DNA from 2 places in the Janthinobacterium sp. C22 genome. Region 2 is predicted to be linked to the other one. Evidence: predicted binding sites of a transcription regulator. Region 2 holds the regulator's gene; the other holds the start of a gene.
What was found. The regulator HrcA, encoded in region 2, represses chaperone genes, less so after heat shock. The targets are predictions, from matches to a motif close to TTAGCACTCNNNNNNNNNGAGTGCTAA.
Positions count from the first base shown of each region.

Region 1 (15,925 bases), 770 kb from region 2:
CAATTGCTGGCCATGCGCGCCACCTTGCCCCCGTTTGCGCGCTTTCACATGGCCGGCCACTGGGACCACGACGGCCGGCAAATGAGGGGGCGATCGCCCGTGTGGTGGAACAGGCGACAGGAAGCGCGCCCGCCATCCGGCGTTTTCCGTGGTGGCTGGTGACGCTGGCGTCGCCGTTCGTGGCGACCTTGCGCGAAATGCGCGAGATGCGCTATCTGTGGCAAACGCCCTTGTCCATGGACAATGCGCGGCTGCTGGCCATGCTGGGACAGGAGCCGCATACGCCGCTCGACGAGGCCGTGCGGGCGACCTTGACGGGCATGGGGAACCTGCAGAATTTGCAGGCAGCGGGCAAAAAAACGCGCCGGGATTGCCGGCGCGCTAATTGCTGGTACTGCGGCACAGATTATTTCTGTGCCAGTACCCATTTAACCAGGGTGTGGGCTTCCGCATCGCTCACTTGCGGATTGGCTGGCATCGGGATCGCGCCCCAGGTGCCGGAACCGCCCTTCATGACTTTCGCCACGAGCTTGTTTTCCGCGTCTTTCTGACCGGCGTACTTGGCAGCCACGTCCTTGAACGCAGGGCCCACCAGTTTCGTGCTCACCGCGTGGCAAGCCATGCAGTTCTTTGCTTTCGCCAAGTCCGGATTGGCCAACGCTGCTTGCGATGCCAGAGCCGATACGGCCAATACACTCACCAACATAAAACGTTTCATTGTCTTTTCTCCAAAGTTACTTCCTGCGGCATTTTACTGTGTTTCCGCAGATGCACCACGAGCCCAGATCAAGCGTTTCAATGTAGTAACGCAATGTAGACGGGAGGCATGCCTATTCTGCCCCATCCGCGCGCCCATCGCCATGTTGTTTGTAAGGCGATGTAACGACGAACGGCCCCGCATCGTCAAACGGGGCTGGCCGTCGCACTTATGCAACAAATCAGCGTTTCTGCTTCTTCAACTGCGACAGATCGCGCACGGCACCCCGGTCGGCCGACGTCGTCAGCGCGGCATACGCCTGCAGCGCCTGCGACACGTAGCGCTCGCGGTCGACGGGCAGCCAGGCCGCGTCGCCCTTCGCTTCCATGGCGGCGCGGCGCGCGGCCAGTTCGGCATCCGTGATGCGCAGGTTGATGCGGCGCTCGGGGATGTCGATGTCGATGAAGTCGCCCTCTTCCACCAGGCCGATGGCGCCCCCTTCGGCCGCTTCCGGCGAGGCGTGGCCGATCACCAGGCCCGAGGAGCCGCCCGAGAAGCGCCCGTCCGTGAACAGCGCGCACGCCTTGCCCAGGCCCTTCGACTTGATGTACGAGGTCGGGTACAGCATTTCCTGCATGCCGGGGCCGCCTTTCGGGCCTTCGTAGCGGATGATGACGACGTCGCCTTCATGCACGGTATCGGCCAAAATCGCTTCAACGGCGGAATCCTGGCTTTCGAACACGCGCGCCTTGCCCGAGAATTTCAGGATGCTTTCGTCGACGCCCGCCGTCTTGACGATGCAGCCCTTTTCGGCCAGGTTGCCGTACAAGACGGCCAGGCCGCCATCCTGCGAATACGCATGGGCCTTGTCGCGGATGCAGCCCGTGCTGCGATCCGTATCGACGGCGGCGAAGCGCTCCGACTGCGAAAACGCCGTCTGCGTCGGCACGCCGCCCGGCGCGGCGCGGAACAGTTCGTGCACGGCCGGATCGTCGGTGCACATGATGTCGTTCTGCGCGATGGCGTCGGCCAGGGTCGGCGCGTGGATGGTCGGCAGGGTCGTGTTGAGCAGGCCGGCGCGCGCCAGTTCGCCCAGGATGCCCACGATGCCGCCGGCGCGGTGCACGTCCTCGATATGGTATTTGTCCGTCATCGGCGCCACCTTGCACAGGCAAGGCACCTTGCGCGAGATGCGGTCGATGTCGGCCATCGTGAATTCCACTTCCGCCTCGTGCGCGGCGGCCAGCAAATGCAGCACGGTATTCGTCGAGCCGCCCATCGAGACGTCGAGCGCCATGGCGTTTTCAAACGCGGCCTTGGTGGCGATGGAGCGGGGCAGCACCGAATAATCATCCTGCTCGTAGTGGCGCTTGGCCAGTTCCACGATCAGACGGCCCGCGCGCAGGAACAGCTGCTGACGGTCCGAGTGCGTGGCCAGAATCGTGCCGTTGCCGGGCAGGGCCAGGCCCAGCGCCTCGGTCAGACAGTTCATCGAATTGGCCGTAAACATGCCGGAGCAGGAACCGCAGGTCGGACAGGCCGAGCGTTCGATTTCCGCCACGTCGGCGTCGGACACGGTGCTGTCGCCCGCCTTGATCATGGCGTCGACCAGGTCCAGCTTGATGATCTTCTGCGTGCCGTTGACAACCTTGACGACCTTGCCCGCTTCCATCGGCCCGCCGGAAATAAACACGACGGGGATATTGATGCGCATGGCGGCCATCAGCATGCCCGGCGTGATCTTGTCGCAGTTCGAGATGCAGACCATGGCGTCGGCGCAATGGGCATTGACCATGTATTCGACGGAGTCGGCGATCAGGTCGCGCGAGGGCAGCGAATACAGCATGCCGCCGTGGCCCATGGCGATGCCGTCATCGACGGCGATGGTGTTGAATTCCTTGGCCACGCCGCCGGCCGCCTCGATCTCGCGCGCCACCATCTGTCCCAGGTCCTTCAGATGCACGTGGCCGGGCACGAACTGGGTAAACGAGTTGACGACGGCGATGATCGGCTTGTCGAAGTCGCCATCCTTCATGCCGGTGGCGCGCCACAGGGCGCGGGCGCCAGCCATGTTGCGGCCGTGGGTGGTGGTGCGGGAGCGGTATTGCGGCATGATGGGGTCCTTCCAAGGATGATTGATGCCTGACTGCGCGGATTTCCAGCAAAACCCTGCATGCAGTGGGGGTACGTCAGATTGCCTTGCGCGCGCGCCACTGTCAAATATATGATGCACGTGTCTGTGAGTCGCTTTTCATATCACAGCACTTATTCCACATGGAAACGCATATGAATCTTGAACTGCGCCAGCTGCGCTATTTCGTCACCGTCGCCGAGGAATTACACTTTGGCCGCGCCGCCGCGCGCCTGCACATGACGCAGCCGCCCCTGTCGCAAACCATCATGGCGCTGGAAGAATTGCTGGGCGCCCCCTGTTCGTGCGCACGCGCCGCGAAGTGCAGCTGACGCCGGCCGGCAACGCCCTGCTGCCCGAGGCGCGCCGGCTGCTGGCGCAGGCGCTCGATTTGCCCGCGCTGGTGCGGCGCGCCGCGCAGGGCGAGGCGGGACGTCTGAGCCTGGCGTTCGTCTCCTCGGCCGACTACAGCGTGCTGCCGCCCCTGCTGCGCGCCTACCGGACGGCCTATCCGCAGGTGCAGATCCAGTTGCAGGAAGCCACCTCGGACCTGCAGCTGGACGAACTGCTGGCCGGGCGCACGGATGCGGGCCTGTTGATCCCGCCCCTGCCCGAGAAGGCGAAGGGGAGCTCGATTACCTGCCCGTGCTGGCCGAGCCGCTGGTGCTGGCCGCGCCGTCCGGCCTCGCCATCCTGAACACGCCGGGCCCCGTGCGCCTGCGCGACCTGCCGCCCCTGCCCCTGATCATTTTTCCGCGCGCGATCTCGCCCGCCCTGCACGACGCCATCCTCGGCGTCTTCCGCGCGGCCGGCGTGACGCCCATGATCGGCCAGGAAGCGATCCAGATGCAAACCATCGTCAGCCTCGTCTCGGCTGGCATGGGCATCGCGCTTGTGCCACAATCGGTATCGAATCTGATGCGCCCGGGCGTAGAATACAGGCCGCTGCAGGACGCCACGCCGCTGGTGGAAACGGGCCTGGCCTGGCGCCGCGACAATCCGTCCGCCGTGCTGCAGGGTTTCCTGGCGCTGCTGCGCAAGCAGATCCGCGCGGCCGCCGATTAGATTAAGTGGCCGCTAAGGCAAAAAACGGCCAGCGCCCCCATACTACGCAACCTTGGCTTTAAACAAAGAAAGAAAACCCATGCTGATACACCCGATGCCCGACCCGATAGCCATCCAGATCGGCCCGCTCGCCGTGCACTGGTACGGCCTGATGTATGTGCTCGCTTTCGCCCTGTTCATTATCCTGGGCCGCGTGCGCATCAAGCAGCCGCATATCGCCGTGCTGGGCTGGAAGAAGGAAGACCTCGACGACATGCTGTTCTACGGCATGCTGGGCGTGGTGATCGGCGGGCGCCTGGGCGAAGTGCTGTTCTACCGTCCCGAATACTTCCTGCACAATCCGCTCGAGATCTTCATGGTCTGGCATGGCGGCATGTCCTTCCATGGCGGCTTCCTCGGCGTCATCCTGGCCATGTACCTGTGGAGCCGCAAGGCGGGCCGCAACCTGTTCGACGTGCTCGACTTCATCGCGCCGCTGGTGCCGCTCGGCTATGCGGCCGGCCGCCTGGGCAATTTCATCAATGCCGAACTGCCGGGCCGCATCGCCCCGGACACCCTGCCGTGGGCCATGCAATGGCCGGGCATCCCGTATCCCGTGCACCCGTCGCCCATCTACCAGATGCTGGTCGACGGCATTTTGGTGTTCATCATCCTGTGGCTGTATGCGCGCAAGCAGCGTCCGCGCATGGCCGTGGGCGCCATGTTCACCCTGCTGTACGGCTGCGCGCGCTTCTTCACGGAATACTTCCGCACGCCGGACTGGGAAGTCGTGTGGCTGGGCGTGCCGATCACCTCGGGCCAGATGCTGTCCCTGCCGATGATCGTCGGCGCCATCGCGCTGCTCGTGTGGGCATATAAAAGCCAGGTGATGGGCACGCCGCCCACCAAGGCCCGCCCGGCCAACACGTAACACTGCAGCTCCCCCGATGGCGCGCCAGGCAGGCGCGCCATCCCCTCCTCCGGCAACACTTCCCTCGAAGCAACAAAATTTCCTTGTGGAATAGACTTGCTGTTGGCATCTGGGTATCATGTTTTCACGTGCAACAGGGGAGTGCCTTGCCATGCCGCCTGCCGGGCGAAAACTGACATGCTCGATGGCGCTGGGCGCCTGCTATGTGCTGGCACAGCTGGCCTTGACGGCCTGGGCAGGCACGCGCGCGCCCTGGGTGAGCTATGCGTTCAGCATTGTCGCGCCCCTGCTGGCGCTGGCCGCCTGTTGCCGCTGCGCCTGCGTCAGTGCGGCGGGCGCAGCCAGGACAGGCTGGGCCCTGTTCGCCGTAGCCATGCTGTTCTGGAGCACGGGCATGATATTGTCGGCCTGGCAAGACCTGAGCGGCCAGGTGGCATCCGACGCCACGTATTTTTCCGATTTTGCCTATTTCATGTATGGCGCGCCCCTGCTGCTGGCCATGTCGTCCGTGACGCACGAGCATCCCTCGCGCACCCTGCAATGGCTGGACGCCGTGCAGGTGCTGCTGGCGGCCTACCTGGCCTATACGGCCATCTTTTCCGTGTCGCCATTCGACCAGCGCTCCATCGCGCCGATTCCCGCCAGCCTGCTGGTGCTGACCTACAACGTGGAAAACCTGGCCCTGGCCTGCTGCGCCTCGCTGCGTTTGCTGGCGCACCGCCGCGATGGCGAGCAGGGCCGCTTTTACCTGCTGCTGACGGTGTTTTTATGGTGCTACGGGGCTGCGCGGCGGCCTATAACTATCTGACCTTGCACGGCGTGACGACAGCATGGAGCGAGGTGCTGCCGGGCCTGCCGTTCCTGCTGCTGGCGATGCTGGCCGCGCGAGTCCGGATGACCGGAGCCGAAGCGCCGCCAGGCCAGCCTCTGCGGCGGCTGACCCTGCTGATCGACAATTTCAGTCCCATCTTCTTTACGGCCGCCCTGCTGGGCCTGGGCTTTGCCGTCATGCGCACGCATTTCTACCTGGCGGCGGCGTCGCTGTTCGTCGCGCTGCTGGTCCACGCGCTGCGCTCGGCCACCTTGCAAAGCCGCTACATGCAAAGCGAACTGGCCTTGCGCGCGGCGCTGGACAAGCTGGAAAAGCTGTCGCTGACGGATGGCTTGACGGGCATCGCCAACCGGCGCAGCTTCGACCAGACCTTGCAGCTCGAGTGGCAGCGCGCCGCGCGCAACGGGCAGCCGCTGGCGCTGCTGATCATCGATATCGATTTCTTCAAAAGCCTCAACGATACCTTCGGCCACCCGTATGGCGACGCCTGCCTGGTCAGCATCGCGGCGGCCCTGCATTCCGCGCTGCCGCGCGCCAGCGACCTGGCGGCCCGCTTCGGCGGCGAGGAATTTGCCGCCATCCTGCCCGCCACCGACCGCGCGGGGGCGCTGGCGGTGGCGCACAAGATGCAGGCAGCGATCGCCGCGGCCGCCATCGCCCAGGCGCCGTCGCGCGGCGGCCTGGTGACGGCCAGCATCGGCCTGGCGCTGCATGACGGAAATCAAACGCCGGAGCAGCTGCTGGCCGCCGCCGACCAGGCCCTGTACCGCGCCAAGCAGAATGGCCGCGACCGGGTCGAGGAGCGGGCCTAGGCCTTCAGCTTGCCGGTAATGACCTTCCATTGCGCCGGCGTCACGGGCGTGATCGACAGCCGGCTGCCCTTCTTGAGCAGCAGCATGTCTTCCAGCTCCGGCATCTGGCGCATTTCGGACAGGGGCAGCAGCGCCGTCTTCTTCACGCCGCGCACGTCGACGCTGATCCAGCGCGGCTGCTCCGGCGTGGCCTTGGCATCGAAATACTTGCCGCCCTCTTCAAACTGACTGTGATCGGGATACGCGCCGCTGGCCACTTCGGCCACGCCCGCCACGCCCGGCTGCGGGCAGCTGGAGTGATAAAACAGCACGCCGTCGCCCGGCCGCATGCCGTCGCGCATGAAGTTGCGCGCCTGGTAGTTGCGCACGCCAAACCACGGCATGGTGTGTCCGGGCGCCGCCATCAGGTCGTCGATGCTCACTTCATCGGGTTCGGATTTCATCAGCCAGAATTGTTTCATGCAGACTCCGTGTGAAAACGACAGACGTAAAAAAACGGTTGCGCAGGATGCGGCAACCGTTTTCGGTGGTGATGCAAATTGGGCCCCGCCTGTGCCGCTATGCCGGCATCCCGAACCAAACGGTTCAAGGTGGTCACGTTAGTTCAATTTCGGGTTCGTCGAACGAGCGACGCTCACTCCCATCAAACAAAATTCGCAACCGATGCGCATAAATGGTTCAAGGAATATATGGCAATCGCGAACACCGCAGGGTAGACCCAAGTTTACTCCTTTGATCGCGCATCGCAAAGACAAATCGTAGCGTGTCCGCTTAAAATCCAATTAATAACACTGAACAAAACCGTAGCGAGCGGCGATGAATTGTGGCCAAGAAGCGCAGCTGTGCTTGCACGGGGCCGCCGAGGCAGCGAACATCGCAGGCCGCAAGTCGCGACGCGCGGTAGGTTTGGTTCGGTGTTTAAAAGGTTTTCCTGGGGCGTCAGTGCGCTGTCCAGTACCGTGTGCATGGCCGAGATCTTTTGCTTCACTTCCAGGATCGTCAGTTCCGACAGCGGACCTTGCGGCGATTTCACGGAAAGGAATTCCGCGGCCACGCCCAGGGCGGCCAGCACGGCGATGCGGTCGTTGCCCTTGACCTTGCCCGCGTCGCGGATGGCTTTCATTTTGCTATCGAGATAGATCGCCGCTTCGCGCAGCGCGCGCTCTTCGCCGTCGCGGCACACCATGCTGTAGGACTGGCCCATGATATTGACATCGACACGCGGCATTACGCTTCCTTCTCGTTCTCGGCAATATAGGCGCCCGCCTCCGAAGCGGCCTGCTCCAGGCCGGCTTGCACCAGTTCGGGAATTTTTTCCAGCAACGCCTCGACCCGCTCCTGCGCCTCGCGCATGCGTTGCACATACAGGGCGTTCTCGGCGGCCAGCGCGGCATTGTCCTTGCGCAATTGCGCGTTTTCACGGCGCAGCGCATGGGTCATTTCGGCCAGCAGGCCTATTTTGTCGGATAATTCGTTGAATTCGGAAATCATCCCGCCACTATAGGGCGGACGCTCCATGGGCGTCAATCGAATCACGCCGCTGTCACACATATTTACATCAATGCAGGTCAGTTGCCGTGAAATACACGCTTTTTCCGGTGCTTTTCGCCATCTGCACGCATCCGCCGGCGCCGCGATGGCAGCGTTTTACTCGTCGACGTAATCGGGTTCGATATCGAGACCGCCATAGCGGTTTTCGCACGAGCGGCGCGTCAATTCCTGCTTGCCGCTCTTGCCATCAAGCACCATCGTCAAGTCGCGGCAAGTACGGTGGTAGCTGCCAGGTTTGGCGTCCGTCCGCGAGGGCGTCAAAGTAACGCGCAAGGGCACGGCATTGCCCAGTCCCTTGTTACTCCATTCACGGCTCTTGCCATCCTCTTCATCTTTCAAGGTGCGCACGGCGGCCGTCAGCAAGGCTTGTTTTTCCTTGGCATTCAGCTTGGCGATGGTCACGTCGGACAGGAAGGGCGGATACACGACGGGCGCCGGGTCCTTGCCCTGCACATCCCAACGGCCGCTGTTCTGCGAACAGATGCGGCGGCTCAGGTCTTGCGACTTGTCGCCCGCCGTGACGACGAATTTCAGGTCGCGGCAGATGTGCGCCTTCAGGCTGTGTTCCGTCATGCCGGAGTTGCTGAAGTTATACGTGACCTTCACCCGCACACCGCTGTCGCCGCCGTTGTCCCACACATGGGCTTGCTGGTCGTCGTCGTCCTTGTTGAGGTCGTTGAACAGCTCGTTGAGCAGCATTTCCTTTTCCAGCGGCGTCAAGGTGGCCACGGTGATCTCGTCGAGCATGGTGGGTGTTTGCGCGGCGGCATTGCCCAGGCAGGCGAGGCCGACGAGGGCGGCACCGAGCAGGCGCAGGGCGGGACGGGAAAGAGTCGATGGCATGGTGTGCTTTCTGGTACAGGGGGAATATTGATATGCAATTGCAATCATCTTATCAAAGTCCATAGCAAAACTCTGTTTCCCGTGCGTACAGGAACGCCCTTCGCCTGACGGGCATGCTAGAGTCGCGCCTGTTGCTGACGCCCGGGAACGAGGCTTGCGTTTGCGCAAACCCTGCGTAGATGCAGGCTGCGCAGAACGTCTAAGCTTATCTTCCCGGAGAATAAGCCCTTGAATAAGCCCCCTACCGTCCCTATAATTAGCACTCGTTAGTAGAGAGTGCTAACAAACTCTTTCGTAGCAATCCTCAGGACATGATGGTGCATGCCGGGCAACAGCAGGGAACGCTACGCGGCGGGCGACGCCGCGATGCCACCCTGCCCAGCGCCGGCATGCACCCGATGCCATGGGGTTTGCTTGACCGTTGCGGGCTGCTTTCAACGGCGGTCACTGAAAGCACGCCTGGCGCTGTGCCAGGCATGTATTCATTTAGCAACACCTATCCATTGAACTTTAAGGAGTTTTGTATGAATCTGCGCCCATTGAACGATCGCGTCATCGTCAAACGCCTCGACCAGGAAACCAAGACTGCGTCCGGCCTCATCATTCCTGATGCAGCTGCTGAAAAACCGGATCAAGGCGAAGTCCTTGCCGTAGGCAATGGCAAGATTCTCGACGACGGCAAAGTCCGTCCTCTGGATGTCAAGGTAGGCGACCGCGTCCTGTTCGGCAAGTACGCCGGCCAAACCGTCAAAGTTGACGGCGATGAGCTGCTGGTCATGCGCGAAGAAGACATCATGGCGATCGTCGTCAAGTAATTGTTTCCACGTTGTAGACAGATACATCCCGAAACTCAGGAGAATTGAACATGGCAGCTAAAGAAGTAGTATTCGGCGACGCAGCGCGCGCCAAGATGGTCGAAGGCGTCAACATCCTCGCCAACGCAGTCAAAGTCACCTTGGGCCCGAAAGGCCGCAACGTCGTGCTGGAGCGCTCGTTCGGCGCCCCTACCGTCACCAAGGATGGTGTGTCGGTAGCGAAGGAAGTTGAACTCAAAGACAAGCTCATGAACATGGGCGCGCAAATGGTCAAGGAAGTGGCTTCCCGCACCAGCGACAACGCCGGCGACGGCACCACCACCGCGACCGTGCTGGCCCAAGCCATCGTGCGCGAAGGCATGAAGTTCGTTGCCGCCGGCATGAACCCGATGGACCTGAAGCGCGGTATCGACAAGGCCGTTGCCGCGACCGTCGAAGAACTGGCGAAAATCGCCCGTCCTTGCACCACGACCAAGGAAATCGCCCAAGTCGGTTCGATCTCGGCCAACTCGGATGCATCGATCGGCGAGCGTATCGCTGAAGCGATGGAAAAAGTCGGCAAAGAAGGCGTGATCACGGTTGAAGACGGCAAGTCGCTGAACGACGAGCTGGACATCGTTGAAGGCATGCAGTTCGACCGCGGCTACCTGTCGCCATACTTCATCAACAACCCAGAGAAGCAAGTTGCCGTCCTGGACAGCCCATTCGTCCTGCTGTGCGACAAGAAAATCTCGAACATCCGTGACCTGCTGCCGGTACTGGAACAAGTCGCCAAGGCTGGCCGTCCACTGCTGATCATCGCGGAAGACATCGAAGGCGAAGCGCTGGCCACCCTGGTGGTGAACAACATCCGCGGCATCCTGAAAACCTGCGCAGTGAAAGCACCTGGCTTCGGCGACCGCCGCAAAGCCATGCTGGAAGACATCGCTGTCCTGACGGGCGGCCAGGTGATCGCTGAAGAAGTCGGCCTGACCCTGGAAAAAGTGACCCTGGCCGAACTGGGCCAGGCGAAACGCATCGAAGTGGGCAAGGAAAACACCATCGTCATCGATGGCGCCGGCGAAGCCGCATCGATCGAAGCACGCGTGAAACAAGTGCGTGTACAGATCGAAGAAGCGAGCTCGGACTACGACCGTGAAAAACTGCAAGAGCGCGTCGCCAAACTGGCTGGCGGCGTTGCCGTGATCAAGGTTGGCGCAGCCACCGAAGTCGAAATGAAAGAGAAGAAAGCCCGCGTTGAAGATGCACTGCACGCCACGCGCGCTGCCGTGGAAGAAGGCATCGTGCCAGGCGGCGGCGTAGCCCTGCTGCGCGCACGCGCCAACATCACGGTCAAGGGCGACAATGCTGACCAGGACGCCGGTATCAAGATCGTCCTGCGCGCAATGGAAGAGCCGCTGCGCATGATCGTGCAAAACGCCGGCGAAGAAGCTTCGGTCGTCGTGGCAGCCGTACTGGCTGGCACGGGCAACTACGGCTACAACGCTGCCAACGGCACGTATGGCGACATGGTGGAAATGGGCGTTCTGGACCCAGCCAAAGTGACCCGTTCGGCGCTGCAAAACGCCGCTTCGATCGCTTCGCTGATGCTGACGACCGACTGCATGGTCTGCGAAATCGCTGACGACAAGGCAGCCGGCGGCATGGGCGGCGGCATGGGTGGTATGGGCGGCATGGGCGGCATGGACGGCATGATGTAATGTCCGGCGGCCTGTCGCGCAGGCGACGGCGCGACAGACCGCATACGCCGGGACAGGACAGGCAGACCAAAAGCTGCCAGCGCCTGCCCGGCAGCCCCGAGAGCCATCTTCTACGGAAGGTGGCTTTTTTCGCCTGGCTTTTTAGAAATTTCAACGATTGCCCACCTGCACGTTTTGCTTTAGCATGGCCGCCATCGTCCCTCATTCTCACGCCACCATCATGCCGCCACGCGCCTCTTCTTCCAAAACCACCATCATCGCCGGCATCCTGGCCGGCTTGCTGGCCGCCGGGCTCGGCGCTTTCTACCTGCACCAGCAGGCCGCACCGCACGGCACCAATACCCCGGCCGCCAGCAGCCCGGCGCCGGAGCAGAGCGCGCGCGCCGTCGATGCGCTGATGGCATTGCCGGAGATCAAGGCCTGGTCGGCGCATATCGAAAAGGCGTCCGGCGGCCGCGCCCACGGCGCCGTGATGGAAACGTCGCCCGATGCGCGCCTCATCGATGGCAAGCCCTACTATGACCTGAACTTCGTGGAAAACACGCCGGACGCGGCGCACCGCTGGGAGAGTTTCGTCGTTTCCCAGGATGGCAAGCGCATCCTCGTCGACGACGTCGTCAGCGGTGAGCTGATCAGCCTGGAACAATGGCGCAAGGACAATGCGCCCATGCAGCGCATCGCCACCCAATAACTACCTGCGCGGGGCCCCTGCGGCGCCGCGCCGCGCACGCGCGCCACCCACCACACCGTCCACAGCGACAAGCCCGCCGCCAGCCAGCCATTGATGCCATAGCCGCTGATGTGGCCGGCCGCATCCGCCTGCAGTGTCAGGCCGCCCAGCCAGGCGCCCAGGCCGCTGCCAAAACTTTGCAGGGCTGAATTGGCGCTGAGAAACGCGCCCCGCTTGTGCGGTTCCGGTATCGTCGTCAGCAGCGCCTGCAGCGGTACCATGCGGCCCGAGACGAGGGCCATAAAGAAGGGAAACGCCAGCATCAGCGCCAGCAGCGGCAGCTGGGGCAAGTGCGTCATGAACAGCAGCGGCGCGATCGACAGCAAGGACACCCAGCGGAACACCTGCTGCTTGCCGGCCCGGTCCGCCCAGCGGCCGATCAGGCGCGCCGTGAAGGTCGTGGCGCAGCCGCCCGCCAGGTAGACCCAGGTGACGTCGGCCGGCGCCAGCCCCATATTGCCCACCAGCACGGGCGAAATGAAGGGAATGACCAGCATGCCGGCCGTCATATTGACAATGGACAAGGAAAACGCTTGCAGGTGGCGCCGGTCCCGGAACAGCGCCAGCAGGTTCGGCAGCACCTGGCGCAGCGGCGTGGGAGCGGCGCCCATGTGCGCCGTCAGCGATGGCAGCACGCGCGCCGCGCCCAGCCAGACCAGCAGCGACAGCGCGACCAGCAGGAAAAACGGCGAAGCCCAGCCAAAGTGCGCGGCCAGCACCACGCCGATGGGCACGCCGCCCACGGCCGCCATGGCAAACGAAGTCATGACGACGCCCGTGGCCGCGCCGCGCCGCTCGGCGGGAATCACGTCGCCGATGATGGCCATGACGATGGCGCCCAGCACGCCGCCCGTCAGCCCGGCAAAGGCGCGCGACCACAGCAGCACATGGAAGTTCGGCGCCAGCGCGCAAGCGAGGTTCGACACGGTGAACAGGCAAAACATGGTCAACAGCAGCTTCTTGCGGTCGAAGCGGTCGATATACGTGGCCGCCAGCAAGCCGGACAGTCCCGCGCACCAGGCGTAGGCCGAGACGGCGCCCGAGACGGCAGCCGGGCCGATGTGGAAGGCCTGCATCAGCTGGGGCGCCAGCGGCATCATCACCATGAAATCCATGATGACGGTAAATTGCGTCAGCGCAAGTAGCCACAGCATCGCGCGCTCGCGCGCCGGCGTCAGAACCGCGCCAGCGGACATATCAGGGGAAGGGCTCGGTACAGGTTTCATGCGGCAGATCTTAAGGATGGCGGCGGTGGACGGCAAGGTTTACTTTCTGGTATCAAAGCCCGATACTCGCCCACATGCCCGCCATCACCATCCGCCCCCTCGCGCCAGACGACGCGCCCGCCTACCGCGCGCTGCGTCTGGCCGGCATCGCCGAACTGCCCGCCGCCTTCTGCACCACGTACGCGGCGGAAAGCGGCTTGCCGCTGGCACGGATAGCCGAGCGCTTGCACGCCACTCCATACCAAATAATATTTGGCGCTTTCGACAAGGAACAATTGATCGCCATGGCCGGCCTGCGCCGCGAACCGATCGCCGTCGTGCATGACAAGGCCAGCCTGTGGGGCGTGTATGTGGCGCCGCAGGCGCGCGGGCGCGGCGCGGGACGGCAGCTGGTGCAGGCCGCCATCGACCATGCCTGCGCCATTCCCGAACTGGGCCGCGTGCGCCTGGCCGTGGCGCAGGACAACCACGCGGCGTTGACCCTGTACCTGGGCTGCGGCTTTACCCTGGCGGACAGTCCCGCACCGGATGGCATGCTGCAAATGCAGCTGCTGCTGCCCCGCCCGGCCCGCGCAAGTGCCGAAAGTAATGTCTTTATGAAAATCAATACCTTACAAATCCCTGCGAAATAGCGGGCAGGCCGTTTTTTCTGTTGCAAGCAAACGCGGCAGGCCTTAGCATCGCGGCTTACAAAAAAACTTGGGGGAGAGCCAATGTCATCGGCCGAGACACAAACCGCCACGGGCAAAATGCCGCGGCAAATACCGTACATCATCGCCAACGAAGGCTGCGAACGCTTCAGCTTTTACGGCATGCGCAACATCCTGACGCCATTCCTCATCAGCACCCTGCTGCTGATGATCCCGATCGACCAGCGCACGGGCGAAGCCAAGCACGTGTTCCATACCTTCGTCATCGGCGTGTATTTCTTCCCGCTGCTGGGCGGCTGGCTGGCCGACCGCTTCTTCGGCAAGTACAACACCATCTTCTGGCTCAGCCTCGTGTATTGCGCCGGCCATGCCTGCCTGGCCCTGTTTGAAAACAGCGTCAACGGCTTCTATTTCGGCCTGTTCCTGATCGCCTTCGGTTCCGGCGGCATCAAGCCCCTGGTCGCCTCGTTCGTCGGCGACCAGTTCGACCAGACCAACAAGCACAAGGCCAAGCTGGTCTTCGACCTGTTCTACTGGATCATCAACTTCGGTTCCTTCTTCGCCTCGCTGCTGATGCCGCTGTTCCTGAAGAAGTATGGTCCGTCGATCGCCTTCGGCATCCCCGGCCTGATGATGCTGGCCGCCACCATCGTCTTCTGGATGGGCGCCAAGAAATACGTGCACGTGCCGCCGGCGCCGCCGAATCCCGATTCATTCACCCGCGTGGCCCGCACGGCCCTGCTGGCCCGTGTCGACGGCGGATCGCGTCCCGGCCTGTACGTGGCCTACGTCGGCGTGATCGGCGCCCTGTATGCGTTCTACAGCATTCCCGAATGGGGCTTCGTGATTTCCGCGTGTACCGCGCTGGTCCTGCTGCTGGCCTTCGGCAGCATCGGCACGGCCATGCAGCTGGAACGCGCGCGCGGCATCCACCCTGACGAAGCCGTCGAAGGCGTGCGCGCCGTGCTGCGCATCCTCGTCATCTTCGCCCTCGTCACGCCGTTCTTCTCGCTGTTCGACCAGAAGGCCTCGACGTGGATCGTGCAGGCAAACACCATGGAAAAACCGAGCTGGTTCCTGCCGGCGCAGATGCAGGCGCTGAACCCGATGCTGGTGATGCTGCTGATCCCGTTCAACAACCTGGTGCTGTACCCGATGCTCAACCGCTTCGGCCTGGAAGCGACGGCCCTGCGCCGCATGACGGCCGGTATCGGCTTTTCCTCGCTGGCGTGGATCGTCATCGGCTTGCTGCAGCTGGCGCTCGACAGCGGCAACGCCGTCTCCATCATGTGGCAGATCCTGCCGTACGCCCTGCTGACGTTCGGCGAAGTGCTGGTCTCGGCCACGGGCCTGGAGTTTGCCTACAGCCAGGCGCCCGTGTCGATGAAGGGCGCCATCATGAGCTTCTGGAACCTGTCGACCACGGTGGGCAACCTGTGGGTGCTGATCGTCAACCGCAGCGTCATGAACGAAGGCGTGATCGGCAAGATCGCCGAAAGCGGCATCAGCGTGACGGCTTTCCAGATGTTCTTCTTCGCCGCCTTTGCCGCCGTCGCCATGCTGGCCTTCGGCCTGTATGCGAAGCGCTACAAGATGGTCGACAACTACCGCCAGGCGGCCATCCCGGGCAAGGCGTAATCATACAAGTAGGTCGGATTAGCCCAAAGGGCGTAATCCGACAACGCTGCTGACAATGTCGTCGGATTACGCGTGGCGATGCCACGCTAATCCGACCTATGCACCTTTTTTATGTCGTCACCGTGGGCGCGTCGCGCCCCGTGCGTGCGCGTATCTGCGCCACTTGCTCCGCCACGGCGATCAGCCCCGCCAGCGCCTCCTGGGTCGGGATGGCGTGCTGCGCGGGGTCGGCTTCGTAGCGCTCCAGGTACAGGCGCAGGGTGGCGCCCTCGGTACCCGTGCCGGACAGGCGCAGCACGATGCGCGCGCCGTCCGTCATGACGAT
Region 1 covers NZ_CP193659.1:1,951,430-1,967,354, reverse strand. Annotated here, with positions in the region: partial or broken gene ACRHIG_RS09070 (NAD-dependent epimerase/dehydratase family protein) at 1-332, shown strand, start outside; gene ACRHIG_RS09065 (c-type cytochrome) at 407-718, opposite strand; gene ilvD (dihydroxy-acid dehydratase) at 939-2,810, opposite strand; partial or broken gene ACRHIG_RS09055 (LysR family transcriptional regulator) at 2,984-3,893, shown strand; gene lgt (prolipoprotein diacylglyceryl transferase) at 3,973-4,803, shown strand; gene ACRHIG_RS09045 (hypothetical protein) at 4,955-5,611, shown strand; gene ACRHIG_RS09040 (GGDEF domain-containing protein) at 5,572-6,447, shown strand; gene ACRHIG_RS09035 (EVE domain-containing protein) at 6,444-6,908, opposite strand; RNA gene ssrS (6S RNA) at 6,987-7,164, opposite strand; partial or broken gene ACRHIG_RS09025 (cell division protein ZapA) at 7,370-7,675, opposite strand; gene ACRHIG_RS09020 (hypothetical protein) at 7,675-7,938, opposite strand; gene ACRHIG_RS09015 (hypothetical protein) at 8,095-8,841, opposite strand; gene groES (co-chaperone GroES) at 9,366-9,656, shown strand; gene groL (chaperonin GroEL) at 9,707-11,356, shown strand; gene ACRHIG_RS09000 (MFS transporter) at 11,873-13,312, opposite strand; gene ACRHIG_RS08995 (GNAT family N-acetyltransferase) at 13,387-13,944, shown strand; gene ACRHIG_RS08990 (POT-type proton-dependent oligopeptide transporter) at 14,062-15,600, shown strand; partial or broken gene ACRHIG_RS08985 (alpha-D-glucose phosphate-specific phosphoglucomutase) at 15,710-15,925, opposite strand, start outside.
Region 1: the regulator HrcA is predicted to act here: its motif matches at 9,098-9,124, upstream of groES (co-chaperone GroES).

Region 2 (15,925 bases):
GGCTCGAATGCGCGCTGGCCTGTGATATCCGCATCGCCGAGGAACACGCGCAGATGGCCTTGCCGGAAGCCTCCGTCGGCCTGCTGCCGTGCGCGGGCGGCACGCAGCACTTGCCGTGGCTGGTGGGCGAAGGCTGGGCCAAGCGCATGATTTTATGTGGCGAGCGCGTCGATGCGGACAAGGCCCTTGCCATCGGCCTCGTCGAGGAAGTCGTGCCAACTGGCAAGGCTGCCGCCACGGCGCTGGCCCTGGCCGCCAAGGTGGCGCGCCAGAGCCCCAGCAGCGTGACGGCGTGCAAGACCCTGATCCAGGGCGCGCGCAGCCATCCGCTGGTCAACTCCTTGCCGGACGAACGCACCCTGTTCCTGGGCCTGTTCGATACGCAAGACCAGAAAGAGGGCGTGCAGGCGTTCCTGGAAAAACGTCCGGCGGAGTGGAAGAATGGTTGAGACTTTGCTTGAAACCGTGAAAATCGAGGAGCGCGACTGTCCCGGCGGCATGAAGCTGGGCGTCATCACCCTCGATGCGCCAAAGTCCTTGCACGCCTTGACCCTGGACATGATCCGCGCCATCGACGGTGCCCTCGTGCGCTGGGATGCTGACGACGCCATCGCCTGCGTGGTGCTGCAATCGTCGACGGACAAGGCCTTCTGTGCCGGCGGCGACGTGCGCAGCCTGCGTTCGGCCGTGGCCGAGCAACCGGGCGTCGTCCCGAACCCGCAGGCGCTGGCCTTCTTTGCCGAGGAATACCGGCTCGACCACCGCATCCATACGTATGCGAAACCGCTGCTGGTGTGGGGCGGCGGCATCGTCATGGGCGGCGGCCTGGGCCTGATGGCCGGTGCCAGCCACCGCGTGGTGACGGAAAGCACGCGCATTGCCATGCCGGAAATCACGATCGGCCTGTTCCCCGACGTGGGCGGCAGCTGGTTCCTGGGCCGCATGCCGGGGCGCAGCGGCCTGTTCCTGGGCTTGACGGGCGCGCCCATGAACGCGGCCGACGCCCTGTTCGCGGGCCTGGGCGACTATTTCCTGCGGCAGGAAGAGCGCGCCATGGTGCTCGACGCGCTGGCGCTGGCGCAATGGCAAGCAGTTCCGCAAGCGAACCACCAGCAGCTGAGCCGCTTGCTGCGCGGCTTCTCGGCGCCAGCCGCGCTGTTGCCCGTCTCCGAAGTGCGCGCCAACTTCGACGCCATCGCCGCGCTCACGCAAGCCCCCACCTTGCCCGAAGTGGTGGCCGCCATTGCCGCGTATGACGGCGATTCGGTCTGGCTGCAAAAGGCGGCCCACTCGCTGGACAAGGGTGCGCCCAGCTCGGCCGCGCTGGTCTGGGCCATGCGTGTACGCACGCGCCACATGAGTCTGGCGCAAGTGTTCCAGCTGGAACTCATTGTCGCCGTGCAATGCTGCGCCCATGCAGACTTCAGCGAAGGCGTGCGCGCCTTGCTGATCGACAAGGACAACGCGCCGCAGTGGCAACCGGCCAGCCTGGCCGAGGTCAGCGCAGCGTATCTGGACGAGTATTTTGCGGCGCCGTGGAGCACGCATCCACTTGCCGACCTACACATTTAAACATTTAAGTAGTGCATAAAAATGCTCAGGGCTAGGCGCCTTGCCGAAGGCAGTACGACTAGTACGACGAGGCAAGGCAACAACGCCATGGGCTTTTTAGGCGCTACAGGAGATATTTACCATGCAACATATCGCATTTATCGGCCTGGGCAACATGGGCGCGCCGATGGCCCGCAACCTGGTCGCCGCCGGCTTCCACGTGTCCGTGTTCGACCTGGCGCCAGCGGCGGTGGCATCGCTGGTCGAGGCGGGCGCCACGGCGGCCGCGTCCGCCAGCGCGGCCGTGCAGACGGCCGACGCCGTCATCACCATGTTGCCGGCCAACAAGCACGTGCAGGAACTGTACCTGGCGGCCGGCGGCGTGCTTGACTCGGCCAAGCCCGGCGCCCTGTTCATCGATTGCAGCACCATCGCGGCCGATGTGGCACGCCAGGTGGCGCAGGCGGCCAGCGAGCGCGGCTTTGCCATGATCGATGCGCCCGTCTCGGGCGGCACGGCGGGCGCGGCGGCCGGCACCCTGACCTTCATCGTCGGCGGCAGCGAAGCGGCCTTGCAGCAGGCGCGGCCCTTGCTGGAAAAGATGGGCAAGAACATCTTCCATGCGGGCGAGGCGGGCGCGGGCCAGGTGGCGAAGATTTGCAACAACATGCTGCTGGGCATTCTGATGGCGGGGACGGCCGAGGCGCTGAACCTGGGCGTGGCGCATGGACTCGATCCGAAAGTGTTGTCCGAGATCATGGCCAAGAGTTCGGGCCGCAACTGGACCCTGGAAGTGTACAACCCGTGGCCCGGCGTCATGGACGGCACGCCCGCGTCGCGCAATTACACGGGCGGCTTCGGCACGGCGCTGATGCTGAAGGACCTGGGCCTGGCGCAGCAGTCGGCCCTGTCGGCGAACGCGCCCACGCCCTTGGGCGGGCTGGTGCGCCAGCTGTACCAGATGCATGCGCAAGCCGGTTATGCGCAGCAGGATTTCTCCAGCATCGTGCAGATGCTGCAGCCGGGCTTGAATCAACCGGCCTGAGAAATTTTGGACAAAAAAAGCCCGCTGGTGAAAGCGGGCTAAATCCAATTCTTGGAAGAGTTGGAGGAGACAGATGCATTATGCTGCATCGCCACATATAACTCCAATTTATCTTTCGAATATCAACTATAGATTTTCATGATATCTCTTCCTGGCAGCCGCGTCGCGGCTGCCAGCGTCACCGCATCAGGCCGGATTGCAGGCGATCTGCACGGTCGTCACGTTCGCTTCGCCCATGACGCCAACGCCGGTGTTCGGCGCCACGCTGCATTTCAAGCCGGTCGGCTGGGCAAATATGCTGATGCCATACGTGTCGCCATCGGGAACACGCGACGCCAGGGTGAAGGTCGTGCTGTCCTTGGCCACCGAGGTTTGCGCATTGCCGTTGATCAGGATCAGGCCGTCGGCTGTCAGGCCAGTCACCGTGCCGCCTACCGTGTAGCTATTTTGCGTGCACATGACGGCCGCCTGGATGCTCAGGTAGTGACCGGCCGAACCGGTCCCGCCACTGACGGTGCAAGTCATGTGGGCTGGCTGGGTCTGCACGGTGATGTTGTAGTCGGTGCCATAGTCGATGCGCTTGGCAAAGGTGAACGAGGTCTGGCCCGCTGTAATCGGGAGGTTGACGCCGGCGTTGGCCAGGACCAGGCCGTTGGTGTTCAAGTTGCTGATGGTGCCGCTGACATCATACGAGGCCTTGCCGCCGCAAGCAGCCAGTCCCAGGGTCAACAGCAGCGCGGCGACAGGGCGCAGGCAGGATAACTTCATGTATTTCTCCAATCCAATATAGTGGTGACGAATCGCGTGGCTTACAGCGCCGTGCAGTTCAGTGTGGCGCCGGTCGTGGCGGCTGAACCCATGGTGCCGACGACGTCGCGGCCGTTGGCGCTGGCAGAACCCACGAAACTGCACGTCTGGCCCGTTGGATACGTCGCGATGGAAATATTGTAGGCGATGCCGTCATTGACATTCGGGAACGTATAGCTGGTGCTGCCTTTCAGCGGGCTGGTGGTGGTATTGCCGATGGCCAGGGTCAAGCCGTCGGCGGTCAGGCCCGTGATGGTGCCGCTCAGCGGGTAGGAGTTGGTCACGCAGCTCACGAAGGCCGTGGTCACGGTATAGCTCGATGCCTTGCCGACGCCATTGGTAATAGTGCAGACGGCGCCCTTTGGCTGTTGCGCAATGGTGATGTCGTAGCGGTCATCGGTGCTGACCAGCTTGGTGAAAACAAAGGAGGTCTGGCCTGAGGCGACAGGCAGGCGTTCGCCATCATTCAGCAGAATCAGGCCATCTTTTGCCAGATTGGAGACTTGGCCGCTCAGATACAGGTTGCCGCCGCTGCCGCCGCAGGCCGCCAATGTGACGGCGCAAGCCGCCGCCAGCATCGAGCGCAGGTACAAATTTTTCATACATTCTCCAAAACGAATTAGGTTGGGTAGCGCAACGCGGACGCTGGCGCCGCATTGGAATGGCGCCTATTTTAGTCTATCTGGCAAGCCGGATGATCTTGCCTTGTATCACCCTGTAACAATTTTTCGCCGGGAAGCGCTGGCCCGGCCCCATTTCATGGGGGCGCCGCCATGCTGGCGGCGTCGATCAATGCGACAATAGATGCAGGCTGCGCACTGTGGCGCGGCATCCACCGTGAGTCCCATGTCCCTTGCTCCTGTAAAACCTGCCGTGCCGCCCAAGGCCATCCTGTTCGACCTCGACGATACCTTGTGGCCCATCGCGCCCGTGATTGCCGCCGCCGAAACCCTGCTGCACGACTGGCTGGCCACGCATGCGCCCAAGGTGGCGCAGCAGTTTTCCATCGAGCTGTTGCGCCAGCACCGCCTGGCCATGCTCAAGGAACAACCGCATTTCCATGGCAATCTGATCGAGTTGCGCCGCGCGGGCCTGCTGACCGCCTTCGAGGCCGCTGGCGAGGATGCCGCCCTGGTCGACGGCGCCATCGCGCAGTTCCTGGCCGCGCGCCATCGGGTCCAGCCGTATGACGATGTCTTGCCGGGCCTGGCCTGGATGCGCCAGCGCCTGCTGCTCGGCTCCATCTCGAATGGCAATGCGGACCTTGAAATTATCGGTTTGGCGCAGCATTTCAAGGTGTCGATTGCCGCCAGCGATTTCGGCGTGGCCAAGCCCGATGCCAGCATCTTCCTGGCCGCTTGCGCCGCGCTGGGCGTGGCGCCCCATGAAGCCGTGTATGTGGGCGACGATCTGTATTTCGACGTGACGGGGGCGCAAGGGGCGGGCATGCGTGCCGTGTGGATGAACCGCAAGGGCAGCGACGCCCACCTGGCCACCGGCGTGCAGCCCGACGCCATCTGCGCCAACTTTGATGAATTGCTGCTGTGGCTGCAGGGGCAACTGGAAGATTGATCGCCGCTGGCCGGGCGAACGTGCATAATAGGCGCTGTTGATGCAGGTTCGGCCGCTTTCGCTGCCGCTTGCTTAATAAAGATTATTTGCTTACCTAAAACACCATGCAACTCGATACACGTGCCCAAACACTGCTGAAAGCCCTGGTCGAGCGATATATCGCCGACGGCCTGCCGGTCGGTTCGCGCGCCTTGTCGAAAATTTCCGGCCTCGACCTGTCGCCGGCCACGATCCGCAACATCATGGCCGACCTGGAAGAGCTCGGTTATGTCTCCAGTCCCCATACTTCGGCCGGACGCATCCCCACGCCGCGCGGCTACCGCATCTTTGTCGACACCTTGCTGACCGTCCGGCACCTGGACGAGCACATGGTGGAATCGCGCATGCGCCTGCAGACGCCGCAGCCGCAAAAAACCATCGCCAACGCGGCGCAGATGCTGTCGTCGCTGTCGCAGTTCGCCGGCGTCGTGCTCAGCCCGCGCCGCGAATCCGTGTTCCAGCAAATCGAATTCCTGCGCCTGTCGGAAAAACGCATCCTGCTCGTCATCGTTGCTCCCGGCGGGGACGTGCAGAACCGTTTATTGCTGACGGAAGCCGACTATACGCCGGCGCAGCTGGTGCAATCGGCCAATTACATCAACCAGAATTATGGCGGCCTGTCCTTCGACGCCGTGCGCGTGCGCCTGCAGGGCGAATTGCGCCAGTTGCGCGACGATATGGGCAGCCTGATGCAGGCGGCCGTGGAAGCGGGCAGCGAAGCGATGGCCGACCATAGCGACGACATGGTCATTTCCGGCGAGCGCAACTTGCTCAGCGTGAGCGATCTGTCATCGAATATGCATTCGCTGCGCCAGATGTTCGACATGTTCGAGCAAAAGACGGGCTTGATGCAGTTGCTCGACGTGTCGAGCAAGGCGACGGGCGTGCAGATTTTCATCGGCGGAGAATCGAACCTGGTGCCGATGGATGAGATGAGCGTGGTGACGGCGCCGTATGAAGTCAACGGCAAGATCGTGGGAACCTTGGGAGTGATCGGACCGACGCGCATGGCTTACGAGCGCGTCATTCCGATCGTCGACATCACGGCCAAGCTGCTGTCGAGCGCGCTCAGCCATCATTGATGCGGTTCAATGCTGCGCCGGTCGGCCCCTTGCGGGAGCGGCCGGCGTGGGTCAGGCTGTTTTGTGCGGGCAGGCTGTCTTGGTGCAGTTGCCGTAGATGGCCAGGGCGTGTTCGGCGATCTTGAAGCCGCGCTCTTCGGCCACTTTTTGCTGGCGGATTTCGATTTCTTCGTCGAAGAATTCTTCGACCCGGCCACAGTCGAGGCACACCAGGTGGTCGTGGTGGGAGCCTTCGTTGAGTTCGAAAATCGCCTTGCCGGTTTCAAAATGGTTGCGGTTGAGCAAGCCTGCCTGTTCGAATTGCGTGAGGACGCGGTAGACAGTTGCCAAACCGACATCCATATTGTCGGCCAGCAGAATCTTGTAGACGTCTTCCGCGGTCAGGTGGCGTACCGGGCTACTCTGGAAGATATCGAGTATCTTCAGCCGTGGCAGGGTGGCTTTCAGGCCGCTTGCCTTGAGATCACTAGGATTGTTACTCATGTTTGTTGCTCGTATGTGGGTCAGGTGCTTTATCATATAGCGTTTTGTCGGGGAGTGCCAAAATATGCATTTTTTGGCGGGCCGGTCACTCCTGGCGTTTTGTTCATCCAATTGAGGTCATTTATGCGCGTAACCCCGGCTGTATTGCCATCTCTCTGGCACCGTCTTTCATTTCGAGCACCAGTCGTGGCAGGCATGGTCTGTGTCGCGCTGGCCATGTCCGGCTGCGCCAGCCGTGGCATCCTTGGCGAAAAGCCGGCCGCTGCTCAAAAAGAAGGCAAGGAACTGGTCCCCGAACAGGGCGCGCAGACGACCACCATTACGCCGCTGCAAAAATTCATGTGGTTTTTCTCGCCGTACCGTCCAGACATTCAACAAGGCAACTTTGTCTCCGAAGAGATGCTGGCCCAGTTGAAAGTGGGCATGACGCGCGACCAGGTGCGTTTCGTCCTCGGCACCTCGCTGCTGACCGATATCTTCCATGCCGACCGCTGGGATTATCCATTCCGTCTGGCCCGGGGCAGTGGCGAAACCACCAGCAGCCGCGTGGTCGTGTACTTCGGCAAGGATGGCAAGGTTGAACGTTTCGAAGGCGGCAACTTGCCGACGGAGAAAGAATATATCGACCGTATCGCGGGTCCGTCGCCATTCGCCAAGGTCGCCAAGGCCGACGTGCCTGCCGCCGCCGTGCCATCGCCCGTGGCGCCAAGCGCCGTGCCGGTACCGGCCGATGCCGCCCCTGCCATTCCTGTGAGCAAGCCTGAAGTTGCACCGGCACCTGCCGCCGAGCCAGCACCTGCGCCTGCCGCCGAACCCACCAAATAAGTTGCTGTAAGAGAATAAAATGACTGAACTGAAAATCGCCATCGCTGGCGCCAGCGGCCGCATGGGCCATATCCTGATCGAAGCGGTCAGCAACGCACCCGACGCCGTGCTGACCGGCGCCCTCGACCGCGTCGGCTCGCCGACCGTCGGCCAGGATGCCGCCGCCTTTCTTGGCAAGCCTGCCGGCGTGCTGATCGAGTCGGACCTTGCCACCGGCCTGGCCAATGCCGATTACCTGATCGACTTCACCCGTCCCGAAGGCACCTTGCAGCACCTGGCCTACTGCGCCGAGCATGGCATCAAGATGATCATCGGCACCACCGGTTTCGATGACGCGGGCAAGGCCGCTATTGCCGCCGCCGCCGAAAAGACGGCCATCATGTTCGCGCCGAACATGAGCGTGGGCGTGAATGTCACCATGAAATTGCTGGAACTGGCCGCGAAAAGCCTGTCCGAAGGCTACGACATCGAAATCATCGAAGCGCATCACCGCTTCAAGGTCGATGCGCCGTCGGGCACGGCCCTGCAAATGGGTGAAGTGGTGGCCGGCGCCCTGGGCCGCGACCTGAAGGAGTGCGCGGTGTACGGCCGCGAAGGCGTGACGGGCGAACGTGACCCGTCGACCATCGGCTTTGCCACCATCCGCGGCGGCGATATCGTCGGCGACCATACTGTGCTGTTTGCCGGTATCGGCGAACGCATCGAGATCAGCCACAAGTCGAGCAGCCGCGTCACCTACGCCCACGGCGCCCTGCGCGCGGCGCGTTTCCTGGCCGACAAGCCGACCGGCCTGTTCGACATGCAGGATGTGCTGTCGCTGAAGAACTGAGGAAGACCATGGCCACTGCCATCCTGAATGGAAAAGACATCACCGACGCAGCGAGTTTTCACGCGCAATGCGTGCAAGCCTTCGGTTTCCCCGAGTTCTATGGCAACAGCATGGATGCCTGGGTCGATTGCCTCAGCTACCTGCGCGACGATGAAAACATGACGCAGTTCCGTTTGAAGCCGAACGAAGTGCTGGAAATCGTGGTGCAGGACGCTGACGCGATGAAGGCGCAAGTGCCTGATTTACTGGAAGAAATTACGTTTTGCATCGCCGGCATCAATGAACGCTATGACGATTACGGTGAAAAACCGGCGTTGAAGCTGGTACTCAAGTGAATAGAATCGTAGGTCGGATTAGGCCCTGCGGGCCGTAATCCGACAACATTATTGGCTGTGCAAGTCGGATTACGCGCAAGCGCTAATCCGACCTACGTCCAGACGACCAACATTTACACCACCTTGCGCTCACGCAAGCCGTCAATCTCCTCACCGTCCAACCCCAGCCACTGCTGCAGCACCTCGTTCGTATGCTGCCCCAGCAAGGGCGGCGGCAAGCGGTATTGCACCGGCGAGCCGGACAGGCGCACGGGATTGGCCACCAGCGCCACCGTGCCCGCCGTCGGGTGCGGCATTTCCACTTTCAAGCCCCGCGCCACCACTTGCGGGTCGGCAAAGACCTGGTCGATGCGGTTGACGGGGCCGCACGGCACGGCTTGCGCCTCGAAGGCGCTGATCCACTCGGCCGTCGTGCGCATGACCGTGGTCTGGCGCATCAGGGGAATCAAGATGGCCCGGTGCGCCACGCGCTGCGGGTTGGTGGCGAAGCGTTCATCCTGCGCCCATTCCGGGTGGCCGGCGACGGCGCAAAAACGCGAAAACTGTCCATCGTTGCCGATCGCCAAGATCATGTCGCCATCGGCCGTGGGAAAGTCTTGATACGGAACAATGTTCGGATGCGCATTGCCCATGCGCTGCGGCACTTTGCCGCCGCACAAGTAGTTCGCCGCCTGGTTGCCCAGGGCCGCCACTTGCACGTCCAGCAGGGCCAGGTCGATATGCTGGCCCAGGCCCGAGCGCTCCCGTTCGGCCAGCGCCGCCTGCACGGCGATGGTGGCGTACAGGCCCGTCATGATGTCCGTCTGCGCCACGCCCACTTTTTGCGGCCCGGCGCCAGGCTGGCCATCGGGCACGCCCGTGATGCTCATCAAGCCGCCCATGCCCTGGATCAAGAAGTCATAGCCGGCGCGCGCCGCGTACGGCCCGTCCTGGCCGAAGCCGGTAATCGAGCAATACACGAGGCGCGGATTGAGTTCGAGCAAGCTGGCTGAGTCCAGGCCATATTGCTTCAAGCCATCGAGCTTGAAATTTTCCAGCAACACGTCTGCCTCTTGCGCCAACTTGCGCACCAGGGCTTGCCCTTCAGGGGCGGCCAGGTCGATGCACAAGGAGCGCTTGTTGCGGTTGGCGCACTGGAAATAGGCCGCTTCGGCCGTGTCGCGGCCGTCCTCGTCCTTCAGATACGGCGGCCCCCAGGAGCGCGTGTCGTCGCCGCGGCCCGGCTGCTCGACCTTGACGACGTCGGCGCCGAGGTCGGCCAGCATTTGCCCGGCCCACGGGCCGGCCAGCACGCGCGACAGGTCCAGCACGCGCAAGCCGGTCAACGGCGCGGGCCGCAGGGTGGAGGTGAGGGTGGAAGCCAAGGCATCCATTAGTTGAAGGCGGCGATGCCGGTGATGGCGCGGCCGATGATCAGCGCGTGCACGTCGTGCGTGCCTTCATAGGTGTTGACCACTTCCAGGTTGACCAGGTGGCGGATGACGCCGAACTCGTCGGAAATGCCGTTGCCGCCCATCATGTCGCGCGCCACGCGGGCGATATCGAGCGCCTTGCCGCAGCTGTTGCGTTTCATGATAGACGTGATTTCCACGGCCGGCGAGCCCTCGTCCTTCATGCGGCCCAGGCGCAAGCAGCCTTGCAAGCCCATGGTGATTTCCGTCAGCATGTCGGCGAGTTTCTTTTGCACCAGCTGGTTGGCGGCCAAGGGGCGGCCGAATTGCTGGCGGTCCATCGTGTACTGGCGCGCCTTCAGGTAGCAGTCTTCGGCCGCGCCCAGCGCGCCCCAGGCGATGCCGTAGCGCGCGCTGTTCAGGCAAGTGAACGGGCCTTTCAAGCCGCGCACGTCGGGGAAGGCGTTTTCTTCCGGGCAAAACACTTCATCCATGACGATTTCACCGGTGATGCTGGTGCGCAAACCGACCTTGCCGTGGATCTCGGGCGCCGACAGGCCTTTCCAGCCTTTTTCCAGCACGAAACCGCGGATCGCGCCCTCGTCGTCCTTGGCCCAGACGACGAACACGTCGGCGATGGGGCTGTTGGTGATCCACATCTTGGCGCCGGAGATACTGTAGCCGCCCGGTACCTTGCGCGCGCGCGTGACCATGCTGCCAGGGTCGGAGCCGTGGTTCGGTTCCGTCAGGCCGAAGCAGCCGATGAATTCGCCCGTCGCCAGTTTCGGCAGGTATTTCTGTTTGGTTTCTTCGTTGCCGAAGGCATTGATCGGCACCATCACCAGCGACGATTGCACGCTCATCATCGAGCGGTAGCCCGAATCGACGCGCTCGACTTCGCGCGCGGCCAGGCCGTAGCAAACGTAGTTCAGGCCGGCGCCGCCGTATTCTTCCGGAATGGTCGTGCCCAGCAAGCCCAATTCTCCCATTTCGCGGAAGATGGCCGCATCCGTGCGGCCATGGCGGAACGATTCGAGGACCCTGGGCACCAGGCTGCCCTGGCAATAATCGCGCGCCGCTTCCAGCACGGCGCGTTCGTCGCCCGTCAGTTGTTCTTCCAGCAGCAGGGGGAATTCCAGTCGAATACGGTTTTGCTCATCACAGGCCTCGCAGGTGAGCGCCGGTGATCGGCGCAAGATTGAATATGGCTCATGGTAGGTTCTTGCCTAGCCTTGCGCAAACGATTTTTTCGCACCCAGACATGCGTGCTACGCATATCTTGCGGCATACTAGAGGAATTTCACCGGCCGGATACCCCATGTCACGCAAAATTCCCATGCTGCAGGCGCTAAATTGTTTCGAGGCGGCCGCGCGCCACCAGAGCTACACGCACGCGGCGCGCGAACTGTCGCTGACGCAAAGCGCCGTGTCGCGCCAGATTTCATCGTTGGAAAGCTTTCTTGGCGTGCAACTGTTCCAGCGCACGCGCCATGGCGTGCTGCTGACCAGCGCCGGCGCCGCGTATGCGCGGCAGATCGCGGCCCGCCTCGATGGCCTGGAGCGCGACACGCTCGACACCATGGCGCGCCAGGGCGGTGGCGGGACCTTGCAGCTGGCCTCGGTACCCACGTTTGCCACGCGCTGGCTGATGCCGCGGCTGTCGTCACTGGCGGGCATGCACCCGGACATCGTCGTGCATATCGATGCCTACACGAAACCGTTCATGTTTGCCGATACGGAATACGACGGCGCGCTGTACGCGGGCACGCCCGAGCAGCTGGCGCGCTGGCCCGGCACGCGCGCCACCTTGCTGATGCATGAAGAAATCGTGCCCGTCGCCAGCCCCCGCCTGCTGGCGGCGCGCAGCGCCTGGCAGCCGCAGGATTTGCTGGACCTGACCTTGTTGCAACAAAGTACGCGCCCGGGTGCCTGGCGCCAGTGGTTTGACGCCATGCAGGTCGATGGAGAAGGGGCGCGCTACGGCGCGCGCTATGAGCTGTTTTCCATGCTGGCCATGGCGGCCGTGCAGGGGCAGGGCGTGGTCTTGCTGCCCCGTATGCTGGTGGAGGCGGAACTGGCGCGCGGCGAGCTGCGCATCGCATGCGAGCGCCCACTGCGCGGCCAGCGCGCGTATTACCTGATCACGCCCGAGGCGGCGCATGAAAAGCTGGCCTTGCAGCAGTTCCGGCTATGGCTGCAAGGCGAGGCAGCCTAGACGACCTTGGCCGTATCGAAGTGAGGATTGTCGATCAGGCCGATCTGATTGCCGAACGGGTCGAGCAATTCCACCGTGCGGATGCCGTCGCCCACGTCCGTGATCGGGTGATGCAGGGTGCCGCCCAGTGCCACGATGCGCTCGACCTCCTGCTCGATGCCGTCCACGCCCCAGTACGTCACGCTGCCCTGCGTGCCGGGCTGGCCGTCCGGCAGCAGGCCCAGCTCGAAGCCGCCGATGGCAAAGCCGACATAGAACGGCTGGTCGAAATACGGTGTGGTGCCGAACACCTGGCTGTACCAGGCCTTGGCCTGCTCCAGGTCGGGGACGGGATAGGTGACGGTGCGTAAACCCTTGATCATGTTCTGCTCCTGGTGAATGAAGAATAACACCATCATGCCACCGGCGCGCGGCGCGCGATTGGAAAAATGGAAGGTGCTCACGCGCGCCGGCCCGTCAGCCACGCTTCGGGCGAGCGGCGGGTGAATTCCTGGAAGTCGTGGATCAGGTGCGACTGGTCGAAATAGCCGTATTGCAAGGCCACTTGCACCCAATCCGGCTGCTGCGGCAGGCTTTTCAAGCCAGCGCTGGCGGCCCTGAAACGGCAGATGCGGGCAAACAGCTTCGGGCTGATGCCCACGTGCTGGCGAAATTGCAGCGCCAGGTGCTGGCGCGACACCCCCAGCTGCTGCGCCAGGCCATCCACGCGCACCTGGCCGCATGCGCGCTCGATGGCCGCGATGGCATGGTCGGCCACGCCGGCCTGGCGCCGTGGCGGCGCGGCGCGCAGGCGCAGCAGCAGATAATCTTGCAAAATGGCAATTCTTTGCGCGTTGGACAAGGGTTCGCTCCACAGGGCGTCACCCAGGCGCGCCGCCAGCTCGCGGCCCCACAGTTGCCGCAGATCGGCACGTCCATCATTGAGTTCGCACAAGGGCAGCTGGAAGAAGCGTGCCGCCGCGCCCGGCTTGAAGCGGGCCGCCACCGTCTGCACGAGGCCCTGGCTGACGACGGCAATCGGCGCCGTCATCATGCCGACGGCAAAGCTGGCGTCCTGCTGGTCCTGGCACAAAATATCGATGCAATTGTCGGGCAAGACCTGGTGCGTCAGGGGCGTGGCGCCCGTCTGCACGCGGCAGGTCCAGACGCAGTCCAGCCATGGCCGCAGGGCGGGGATGGGGGCGACTTCCTGGTAGATGATCATGGCCGGCTTTGATGCAAAGAACAAGATTGTGTATATATCACACAGCATAATTGTGCGCTCGCAAAAATATGCCGGCCCGGGCCGCCAGCGCGCCGCGCTATCGGGCGGCGACAACCAGTATAATGCTCGGTTCATATCCACTATTGGCCGCACATCATGCAAGATAAATATAGTCCCGCCGACGTCGAACAAGCCGCCCAATCGCACTGGAAGGCGATCGACGCCTATAAAGCCGTCGAACACGACCCGCGTTTCCCAAAAGGCAAGTATTTTGCCTGCTCGATGCTGCCTTACCCTTCGGGCAAGCTGCACATGGGTCACGTGCGCAACTATACGATCAATGACGTGATGTACCGCTACCTGCGCATGAACGGCTACAACGTGCTCATGCCGATGGGCTGGGATGCGTTCGGCATGCCGGCGGAAAACGCGGCCATGGCCAACAACGTGCCGCCCGCGCAATGGACGTATTCGAACATCGCCCACATGAAACAGCAGATGGAATCGATGGGCCTGGCCATCGACTGGTCGCGCGAAATGACCGCCTGCAAGCCTGAATACTATAAATGGAACCAGTGGATGTTCCTCAAGATGCTGGAAAAAGGCATCATCTACAAGAAGACCGGTACCGTGAACTGGGACCCGATCGACCAGACCGTGCTGGCCAACGAACAGGTGGTCGACGGCAAGGGCTGGCGTTCCGGCGCGCTGATCGAAAAGCGCGAAATCCCCATGTACTACGCGCGCATCACCGATTACGCGGAAGAGCTGCTGGCCTATGTCGATGACAAGCTGCCGGGCTGGCCCGAGCGCGTGCGCACCATGCAGACCAATTGGATCGGCAAGTCGACGGGTGTGCGCTTCGCCTTCCCGCATGAGATCAAGGACGCGAACGGCGCCCTGATCGGCGACGGCAAGCTGTACGTCTTTACTACCCGTCCGGACACCGTCATGGGCGTGACCTTCTGCGCCGTGGCCGCCGAACACCCGCTGGCCATCCACGCCGCGCAAAGCAATCCTGCACTGGCCGCCTTCAACGCCGAATGCAAGCTCGGCTCCGTGATCGAAGCGGACATGGCGACGATGGAGAAGAAGGGCATGCCGACCGGCCTGTTCGTCACCCATCCGCTGACGGGCGCGCAGGTGGAAGTCTGGGTCGGCAACTACGTGCTCATCACCTACGGCGACGGCGCCGTGATGGGCGTGCCGGCGCACGACGAACGCGATTTCGGCTTTGCCAAGAAATACAATCTGCCGATCAAGCAAGTGATCGAAGTCAAGGGCCAGGAATTTTCGACGGACGCCTGGCAGGAATCGTATGGCAGCAAGGATGGCGTGTGCGTCGCTTCCGGCAAATACGACGGCCTGCATTTCGCTTCCGCCGTCGACGCGGTGGCCGCCGACCTGGCGGAACTGGGCCTGGGCGAAAAGAAAACCACGTTCCGCCTGCGCGACTGGGGTATTTCGCGCCAGCGCTATTGGGGCACGCCGATCCCGATGATCCATTGCGCCGATTGCGGCGTGGTGCCGGTGCCGGAAAAAGACCTGCCGGTGGTGTTGCCGGAAGACTGCGTGCCGGACGGCACGGGCAACCCGCTGAACAAATATGAAGCTTTCCTGCAGTGCGACTGCCCGCAGTGCGGCAAGCCGGCGCGCCGCGAGACGGACACCATGGATACCTTCGTCGATTCGTCGTGGTACTACATGCGCTATACCTCGCCAGGCTCGAACGACGCCATGGTCGATGCGCGCAACGATTACTGGATGCCGATGGACCAGTACATCGGCGGCATCGAACACGCCGTCATGCACTTGCTGTACGCGCGCTTCTGGACCAAGATCATGCGCGACTTCGGCCTGGTCAAGTTCGACGAGCCTTTCGTCAACCTGCTGACGCAGGGCATGGTGCTCAACGAAACGTACTTCCGCAAGGACGCCGCGGGCAAGACCACCTGGTTCAACCCGGACGACGTGCGCCTGTCGCTCGACGACAAGGGCCGCCCGCAAAGCGCCGTCCTGGTGGCCGACGGCCAGCCGGTGGAAATCGGCGGCACGGAAAAGATGTCGAAGTCGAAGAACAACGGCATCGACCCGCAAGCGCAGATCGAGCAGTACGGCGCCGACACGGCCCGTCTGTTCACCATGTTCGCTTCGCCGCCGGAACAGACGCTGGAATGGTCGGGCAGCGGCGTCGAAGGCGCGAACCGCTTCCTGCGCCGCGTGTGGAACTTCGGCTATGCCCAGTCGGCGACGATCCAGGCCGCACTGGCTGGCGGCGCCGCACCGGCCACGGGCGACGCGCAGAAAAACCTGCGCCGCGAATTGCACAAGCTGCTGCAGCAAGCCGATTACGACTTGAAGCGCATCCAGTACAACACAGTGGTGTCGGCCTGCATGAAGATGCTCAACACCCTGGAATCGGCTAAGCTGGACGATAGCCCGCAGTCGAAGGCGCTGATCGCCGAAGGCTTCTCCATCTTCCTGCGCCTGCTCAATCCCGTCGCGCCGCACATCACCCACGTCTTGTGGGAAGAGCTGGGCTATGCG
Region 2 covers NZ_CP193659.1:1,180,897-1,196,821, forward strand. Annotated here, with positions in the region: gene ACRHIG_RS05310 (enoyl-CoA hydratase) at 1-449, shown strand, start outside; gene ACRHIG_RS05315 (enoyl-CoA hydratase/isomerase family protein) at 442-1,572, shown strand; gene mmsB (3-hydroxyisobutyrate dehydrogenase) at 1,694-2,596, shown strand; gene ACRHIG_RS05325 (hypothetical protein) at 2,783-3,364, opposite strand; gene ACRHIG_RS05330 (hypothetical protein) at 3,406-4,005, opposite strand; gene ACRHIG_RS05335 (HAD family hydrolase) at 4,250-4,975, shown strand; gene hrcA (heat-inducible transcriptional repressor HrcA) at 5,080-6,096, shown strand; gene fur (ferric iron uptake transcriptional regulator) at 6,148-6,579, opposite strand; gene ACRHIG_RS05350 (outer membrane protein assembly factor BamE) at 6,775-7,404, shown strand; gene dapB (4-hydroxy-tetrahydrodipicolinate reductase) at 7,424-8,233, shown strand; gene ACRHIG_RS05360 (barstar family protein) at 8,242-8,568, shown strand; gene ACRHIG_RS05365 (CaiB/BaiF CoA transferase family protein) at 8,682-9,941, opposite strand; gene ACRHIG_RS05370 (acyl-CoA dehydrogenase) at 9,941-11,104, opposite strand; gene ACRHIG_RS05375 (LysR substrate-binding domain-containing protein) at 11,278-12,174, shown strand; gene ACRHIG_RS05380 (VOC family protein) at 12,171-12,536, opposite strand; gene ACRHIG_RS05385 (DUF6597 domain-containing transcriptional factor) at 12,614-13,402, opposite strand; gene leuS (leucine--tRNA ligase) at 13,535-15,925, shown strand, end outside.